2 regions of the Devosia albogilva genome follow, and region 2 is predicted to be linked to the other one. Evidence: predicted binding sites of a transcription regulator. Region 2 holds the regulator's gene; the other holds the start of a gene.
What was found. The regulator PhoB, encoded in region 2, activates phosphate uptake and scavenging genes when phosphate is short. The targets are predictions, from matches to a motif close to TGTCATNNANCTGTCAT.

Region 1 (4,224 bases), 1.0 Mb from region 2:
ATGCCGATACGCTGAAATACCTCGCCACCACCGGCCGCGATCCGGAGCGGGTGGCGCTGGTGGAAGCCTATTCCAAGGCGCAGGGCATGTTCCGCGAGACGAGCTCGCCGGACCCGGTGTTCACCGATACGCTCGAACTCGATCTCTCGACCGTGGTGCCGTCGATCTCGGGCCCGAAGCGCCCGCAGGACCGGATCGTCCTGGCCCAAGCCAAATCGAAGTTCGCCGAGGCGCTGCCGAAGGAATTCGGCAAGACCGACGACCCGAAGATTGCCGTCGAGGGCGAGGACTACGAAATCGGCCATGGCGACGTGGTGATCGCCGCCATCACCTCGTGCACCAATACGTCGAACCCGTCGGTGCTGGTCGCCGCGGGCCTCGTCGCCCGGAAGGCACGGGCGCTGGGCCTCAACTCCAAGCCGTGGGTGAAGACCTCGCTGGCACCGGGCTCGCAGGTGGTGACCGACTACCTCACCGCCGCCGGCCTGCAGGACGATCTCGACGCCATCGGCTTCAACCTCGTCGGCTATGGCTGCACCACCTGCATCGGCAATTCCGGCCCGCTGCCGGCGCCGATTTCGAAGGCCGTGCAGGCCGGTGACCTGGTCGCCGCCTCGGTGCTGTCGGGCAACCGCAACTTCGAAGGCCGCGTGAACCCGGACGTCAAGGCGAACTTCCTCGCTTCGCCGCCGCTGGTGGTGGCCTATGCGCTGGCCGGCTCGATGAAGATCGACATCACCACCGAGCCGCTCGGCATCGGCTCCAACGGGCAGCCGGTCTATCTCAAGGACGTCTGGCCGACCAACCACGAGATCGCCGAGATCGTGCGCGAGTACGTGACCGCCGAAATGTTCCGCAAGCGCTACTCGGACGTGTTCAAGGGCGACGAGAACTGGCAGGCGATCCAGATCGAGGGCGGCGAGACCTATGGCTGGAGCTCCAGCTCCACCTATGTGCAGAACCCGCCCTATTTCGAGGACCTGACGATGGAGCCCAAGCCCGTCACCGACATCAACGGTGCGCGCGTTTTGGCGCTGTTCCTCGACTCGATCACCACCGACCACATCTCGCCGGCCGGCTCGTTCAAGCCGAACACCCCGGCCGGCCAGTACCTCATCGAACGCCAGGTGGCACCGAAGGACTTCAACTCCTATGGCGCGCGCCGCGGCAACCACGAAGTGATGATGCGCGGCACCTTCGCCAATATCCGCATCAAGAACCAGATGCTGCCGGGGGTCGAAGGCGGGTTCACCAAGGGTCCGGACGGCTCGCAGATGCCGATCTACGACGCCGCGATGGCCTATCAGGGGCAGGGTACGCCGCTCGTCATCTTCGCCGGCAAGGAATACGGCACCGGCTCGTCGCGGGACTGGGCGGCCAAGGGCACCAACCTCCTCGGCGTCAAGGCGGTGATCGCCCAGAGCTTCGAGCGCATCCACCGCTCGAACCTGGTCGGCATGGGCGTTATCCCGCTGCAGTTCAAGGAGGGCGAGAGCTGGCAGACGCTGGGACTCGACGGCTCGGAAACGATCGACATCGTCGGGGTCGAGACCATCACGCCGCGCGCCATCGTGCCGGTGAAGATTACCCGTGCGGACGGCTCCTCGATTACCATCGAGACCCGCTGCCGGATCGATACCGCCAACGAGCTCGACTACTTCAAGAATGGCGGCATCCTGCACTACGTGCTGCGCAGCCTCGTTGCCGCGTAAGCAGCGCTTACTTTCCAACGTCAAATGGCGGTCCTTCGGGGCCGCCATTTTCGTTTGAAGGGCAGCAGTACGGCCATGGCGTCGTTCCCGCGAAGGCGGGAATCCACTTCGGCGATCTCTCGGGGGAAGGGTGGATCCCCGCCTTCGCGGGGATGACGTTGGGAAGGAGATGGGGGAATGCAAGGGCAAGAAGCCCGCCCTCTGCGTCCGTGCCATCGTGTCACCCGCTTTTGACTAGCAGCGCGGGTTGGGGCAGGCTTACAACCGTGCCCATGACTTCGAGACTTCCCCTTACGGCCGCGCTGGCGGCTACGGCCGTTCTGGCCCTGTGCCTGCCGTCAGCGGCAGAGGAATTGCGCGTGCGTCCCAAGGCGGTGGTGGAACTGTTCACCAGCCAGGGCTGCGCGCAGTGCCCGCCGGCCGATGCGCTGCTGACCGCCCTGGCCGAAGAGGACGACGTGGTGGCGCTCGCCTACCATGTGGACTACTGGGACTATGTGGGCTGGACCGACACTTTCGGCAGCCCGGAATTCTCCGACCGGCAGCGCGCCTATGCCAAGAGCTGGAACTCGTCGCGCATCTTCACGCCGCAGATGGTGATCAACGGCGCCAAGGGCGTGGTCGGATCGCGCCGCAACGAGGTGCATGGGGCGGTCGACGGCGCCAACCTGCCGCTGGCGATGGACCTGGCGCTGGTGGGTGACGGCAACATGCTGAAGGTGACCATCCCGCCCGATCCGGCGCTGGAAGACGCCATGGTTTGGCTGGTGACCTATCGCGACCGTGCGGAAGTGAGCATCGACAGCGGCGAGAATGCCGGCAAGTCGATGGTTTATACCCAGGTGGTGGCGGAGCGGCAGCTACTCGGCATGTGGGAGGCCGCGACCGGGGCGGAGCACAAGCTGCCGCTGGCGGAACTGCTGGACAACGGCGAGGATGGCATCGCCATCCTGGTGCAGCAGGAACATTCGAGCCTGCCGGGGCCGATCCTCGGCGCTGCCGCCTACGAACCCTGATTGCTCAAAAAGAAGCTCCCGTTCCGGGGGAAACGGGAGCAGGGGACTGACTGGTCAACTTGGGCGGACGGCACCGGGGCGTCATGTTGGGGGCTCGGTCGGCCCCGGTGCCGGCCACTGGAGGCAATGGTTGTAACCTGACCTGTGTTTCGGGCGCAGTGAGGGACAAAATGTGACCGAAATCGGGTTTTTGCGTTGTCGCCCTGAACGGCGCATTGCGCTTGCACCCGCCCCGGAATGCCGCGATCATGACGGCGCGTTGACAAGGAGAGCATCGGACCAGTGCCGATCCGCCCACACCAGCCAAACACTTCGCTGAGCCTCGTGCATTCGGCCGAGCCGTCACCGCAAGTGCCCTCGCATGCCCGTGCGGCTACCGTCGTGGCATTCGATCGCCGCGAACTGGCGCTGATCCTTTCGGTTTATGGGCGCAAGGTGAGCCAGGGCGAGTGGCGCGACTATGCCATGGATTTTTTGCGCGAGCGGGCGGTGTTCTCGGTCTATGCGCGCGGGTCGGAGCGGCCGCTGTTCCTGATCGAGAAACAGCCCAAGCTCAGGAACCGGCAGGGCCAGTACTCGGTGACCAACCAGCAGGGTCGCATCCTCAAGCGCGGCCACGATCTCGGGCAGGTGCTGCGCGTGCTCGACCCGCAACTGGTGGTGATCGGGTGAAGATCGTCGTCCGCCGCGCCAGCGAGGCGGATGCGCCGGAGATGAGCCGGATACTGATCGCCTCCATCACCGAACTCTGCTCGGCCGATCACCACGATGATCCGTCGGCGATAGCGGCCTGGACCGCCAACAAGAGCGAAGCCGGCGTGCTGGCGATGATGGCGCTAGCTGACAGCGAGTTCTATGTCGCCGAGCGTGATAGCGTGGTACTGGCGGTCGGCGCGATTCAGGGGGATACGATCGGGCTCAACTATGTCGACCCGCAACACCGGCGCATGGGCGTGAGCCGGGCGCTGATGCTGGGGCTCGAGGATGTTCTCAGAAACCGAGGCGTCGCCGTGGCGCGGCTCAAGAGCACCGCCACGGCCCATGATTTCTACAAGGCACTGGGTTGGAGCGATGTTGGGCCGGCGGCCCAGGGGCGGTTCATCTCGGCCTATCCGATGCGCAAGGTGTTGAGCGGCCGCTGAGCCCCCTGCGGCTCAGGCGCCCACGGCGACGTCGAGCGCCAGTTCCACCATCTCCCTTAGCGAGCTCTGCCGCTCGTCGGCGCTGATCTCCTGGTGGGTGATCAGGCAGTCGGTCATGGTGCACACGGTCAGTGCCTTCACTCCGAAGCGGGCGGCCAGCATGTAGAGGGCGGCCGCCTCCATCTCGACGCCGATCACGCCGTGATCGAGCAGCGCGCCATAGCCTTCGAGACCCGGCTCGCGATGGTAGAAGATGTCGGAGGAGAGCATGTTGCCCGCATGGTAGCGGAAGCCACGGGCCTCCGCCTTGTCGGCCGCAGCGCGCAGCAGGCCGAAATCGGCGATTGGCGCGAA
Region 2 (4,224 bases):
GCGCTCACCGGCCTGCTCGACGGTGAGGATGCGACGACCCATTGGGGGTTTTGCGATGCCATGGCCATGCGGTTCCCGCGCGTGCGGATCCGGAAGGAGCGGGTGCTCGTTCCCGCGGGTGAAGGCCACCGCATCATCACGGCGGGCGGCGCCTCCTCCTGGTACGATCTGCTGCTCTATCTGGTTGCCCGCTTCAGCGGTGCGGAAGCCGCGCGCCAGGTCGCCAAGACCTACCTGGTGCAGGCACACAACGAGGGGCAGTTGCCCTATGCCGGACTGACGGCCCGCCGCCAGCACGACGATCAGATGGTCGCCGACGCCCAGCTCTGGCTGGCCGACAACTATGCGCGGGCCAATGTGGTGAGAGTGCTCGCGGCGCGCAGCGGCCTGACGGAACGCGCTTTTCTCAACCGGTTCAGGGCGGCGACGGGGCTATCGCCCATGGAGTATGTTCAAATCCTGCGGGTGGAGGAGGCAAAGCACCTGCTCGAGACCTCCGACCTGCCGCTGGACGAGCTTGCCGGGGAGGTGGGCTATCTGGAGCCGGCCAGCTTCCGCCGCATCTTCCGTCGCCTGGTGGGTCTGTCCCCGTCCGAGTACCGGCGCCGCAATCTGCTGCCTGCTGCTGTGATGATGTGAGAGGTCTGCCCTGGGCGACACGCTGCCCGAGCTGATTATTCGCTTCCGCCCGCCCTGGCCGGCCGCAAACAGGCAGACACAGCGCGGTTGGGTTGCTGGCAATAGGAGGACGTCGGACCCGTAGCCGTCTCCTGTCACTGCGTCCTCCATTCAGTGGTGCGGCAGAGACATGGTCGCCGCCCTGCCACGGCGCCGCACCCGTTCGGGTGGGTGGGGGAGGGGCTGGGGCAGGAGCGCAAAGGCAAGAGATCGGCTTGTCGCGATCCTGCAGGGTCGGCGCCAGGGGAGCCAACCTGCTGCCGCAGGAGCATCATCAGCTTCGTGTTGTGGCAGCACGGATGCAGCATGGACCGGCCGTGGAGTGGCCTCTCCTGGGGAACCCCCACCTAGCCTCCCCCGCGAGCGGGGGAGGGACGCGGCGGTGGGCGGGGAGAGTTAGGCGACTTGCCCGAAGCGTTCGTCGAAGGCGTAGCCGGCGCCGCGGACGGTGCGGATGGGGTCGGGGTCGCGGCCGCGATTGATGGCGCGGCGGAGGCGGCCGATGTGGACGTCGACGGTGCGCTCGTCGACATAGACGTCGTTGCCCCAGACGCCGTCGAGCAGCTGCTCGCGGGAGTAGACGCGGCCGGGATGGCGCATGAGGTATTCGAGCAGGCGGTATTCGGTGGGGCCGAGATGGACGTCGCGATTGCCGCGGCGGACGCGGTGGGTGGTGCGGTCGAGCTCGAGATCGCCCAGCTTGAGGGCGGCGGTGACGAGGTTGGGGCTGGCCCGGCGCAAGAGGGCGTGGATGCGGGCGATGAGCTCGGGGACGGAGAAGGGCTTGACGATGTAGTCGTCGGCGCCGGTGGTGAGGCCGCGCACGCGCTCTTCTTCCTCGCCGCGGGCGGTGAGCATGATGATGGGGACGCGGGCGGTTTCCTCGCGGGCGCGGAAGCGGCGGCAGAGTTCGATGCCGGAGACTTCGGGCAGCATCCAGTCGAGCAGGATCAGGTCGGGAAGCTTCTCCTGGATGTGCTGGATGGCTTCGTCGCCCGTCTCGGCGGTGGCGACGCGGAAGCCCTCTGCCTCGAGATTGTAGCGCAGGAGGATGGTGATATCGGCTTCGTCTTCGACGACGAGAATGGTGGCGGGCATGGTTTGCTCCGTCTAGAGCCAGCGCACTTGCTCCTGAAGGGGAGGGAGGGCGGTGTTGTGGGTCACCCTTCAGGGGAAAGCGGGTGGATCGATATAGCGCCTTGAAGGGGGCCCCCCACCCCCGGCCCCTCCCCTCAAGGGGGAGGGGAGGAAAGGCGCCGACAGTTCTGTTGCTGGGACACCCCCACCTCACCTCCCCCTGAAGGGGGAGGGGGCGGAGAGATCAGTGTTGTGGGTCAGGCCTTGATCTGGACGCGGTGGAGTTCCTGGACTTCGCTGGTGAGCTGCTTTCCGGTCTGGAGATAGTAGGCGCGCTCGGCGATGTTGGTGGCGTGGTCGCCGATGCGCTCGAGGCTCTTGGCGCAGAACAGGAGCTGGGTGCAGGGGGTGATGTTGCGCGGGTCTTCCATCATGTAGGTGAGCAGTTCGCGGAACAGCGAGGTGTGCATGGCATCGACCTCGTCGTCGCGGTTGCAGACGTCGATGGCGCCGGCGGAGTCGCGGTTGGCATAGGCATCGAGGGCGCCCTTGACCTGGCGCTGCACCAGCGCGGTCATGTTGCGGACCCCGTTGTAGAAGGTGGGCTGGAGATTGAGCCCGTCGAGCTTCAGCGAGCGGCGGGCCAGTTGCTTGGCCATGTCGCCGACGCGTTCGAGGTCGTTGGCGACGTGGATGGCGGTGATTATGGCGCGCAGGTCCGAGGCCATGGGCTGGCGGCGGGCGATCATGGAGACGGCCATGTCGTCGATGCGGCGCTGCATGTCGTCGATGCGCTGGTCGGCGATGATGGTGAGGTCGGCCAGTTCGCGGTCGAGCTTGAGCAGGGCCTTGGTGCCGTTCTCGATGGCGAGTTCGACCTGGCCGCCCATCTCGGCAATGGACTGGGCGAGGGTGTTTAGCTCCTCGCTATAGGCGGTGACGATGTGGTCGGTACCGGGGGCGGCCATGTGCTGTCTCCTCAGGTCCGCGATCAGCCGATGCGGCCCATGATGTAGTCCTGGGTCTGCTTGTTCACCGGGTTGGTGAAGATCTCTTCGGTGTCGCCCTGCTCGATCAGATTGCCGAGGTGGAAGAAGGCGGTCTTCTGCGACACGCGGGCCGCCTGCTGCATCGAGTGGGTGACGATGACGATGGTGTAGTTTTCGCGGAGCTCGTCGATGAGTTCCTCGATGATGGCGGTGGCGATCGGGTCGAGCGCCGAGCAGGGCTCGTCCATCAGGATGACCTCGGGGCCGACAGCAATGGCGCGGGCGATGCAGAGGCGCTGCTGCTGGCCGCCGGAGAGGCCGGTGCCGGGCTCGTTGAGGCGATCCTTCACCTCCTCGAACAGGCCCGCCTTGCGGAGGGAGGAGACGACGATCTCGTCGAGTTCGGCCTTGTTGCGGGCGAGGCCGTGGATGCGCGGGCCGTAGGCGACGTTGTCGTAGATCGACTTGGGGAAGGGATTGGGCTTCTGGAACACCATGCCGACGCGGGCGCGCAGTTCCACCACGTCGAGGCTGGGATCGTAGATATCCTCGCCGTCGAGCTTGATGGTGCCGCCGACCTTGGCGCCTTCGATGGTGTCGTTCATGCGGTTGATGCAGCGCAGGAAGGTCGACTTGCCGCAGCCGGAGGGACCGATGAAGGCGGTGACGGCGCGGTCGGGGATGTCGATGGAGATGCCGAACAGCGCCTGCTTGGTGCCGTAGTGCACGGTCACGTCGCGGGCGGTGAGGCGGATCGGGCGATCCAGCACGTCGGTGGGGTTCATCGAGGCATCCACGGTCTGGTTGGTCATCTTCACCTTGGCGGCGAGCAGGTCCATTTGAGCCTCCTTAGGCACGCTTTTCCAGCCGGGAGCGCAGGAAAATGGCGATGGCGTTGAGCAGGATCATCAGGGCCAGCAGCACCATGATGGCGGCGGAGGTGCGGGCCTCGAAGAAGTTGCGGTTCTCGTTGCCCTGCCAGAGGAAGATCTGGACGGGCAGGGCGGTGGCCTGGTCGAGCGGGCTGGCGGGCACCGAGGCGACGAAGGCATTCATGCCGATGAGGAGGAGCGGGGCGGTTTCGCCCAGAGCTTGCGCGACGCCGATGATGGTGGCGGTGAGGATCGAGGGGAAGGTCACCGGCAGCACGTGGTGGAATACCATCTGGGTGCGGGAGGCCCCCATGCCGAGGGCGGCTTGGCGCAGGGAAGGCGGCACGCCCTTGAGGGCGGCGCGGGTGGCGATGATGATGGTGGGGAGCGTCATCAGCGTCAGCACGAGACCGCCGGCGAGCGGCGCCGACAGCGGCAGGTGCAGCGTGTTGATGAACACGGCGGCGCCCAGGAGGCCGAAGACGATCGAGGGCACGGCGGCGAGGTTGTTGATGTTGACCTCGATGAGGTCGGTGAGGCGCGACTTGGGCGCGAACTCCTCGAGGTAGATGGCGCTCGCCACCCCGATCGGCACCGCCAGGACGATG

Region 1: ACFSX5_RS08330 (DUF2794 domain-containing protein) is a predicted target of PhoB. The motif match lies at 2,977-2,993, and genes of this name have one in related genera.

Annotation. Positions count from the first base shown of each region.
Region 1 is NZ_JBHUNP010000001.1:1,642,605-1,646,828, reverse strand. It holds gene acnA (aconitate hydratase AcnA) at 1-1,712, shown strand, start outside; gene ACFSX5_RS08335 (DUF1223 domain-containing protein) at 1,985-2,728, shown strand; gene ACFSX5_RS08330 (DUF2794 domain-containing protein) at 3,110-3,400, shown strand; gene ACFSX5_RS08325 (GNAT family N-acetyltransferase) at 3,397-3,870, shown strand; gene deoD (purine-nucleoside phosphorylase) at 3,883-4,224, opposite strand, start outside.
Region 2 is NZ_JBHUNP010000001.1:607,200-611,423, reverse strand. It holds gene ACFSX5_RS03080 (GlxA family transcriptional regulator) at 1-639, shown strand, start outside; gene phoB (phosphate regulon transcriptional regulator PhoB) at 1,075-1,776, opposite strand; gene phoU (phosphate signaling complex protein PhoU) at 2,013-2,723, opposite strand; gene pstB (phosphate ABC transporter ATP-binding protein PstB) at 2,747-3,529, opposite strand; gene pstA (phosphate ABC transporter permease PstA) at 3,594-4,224, opposite strand, start outside.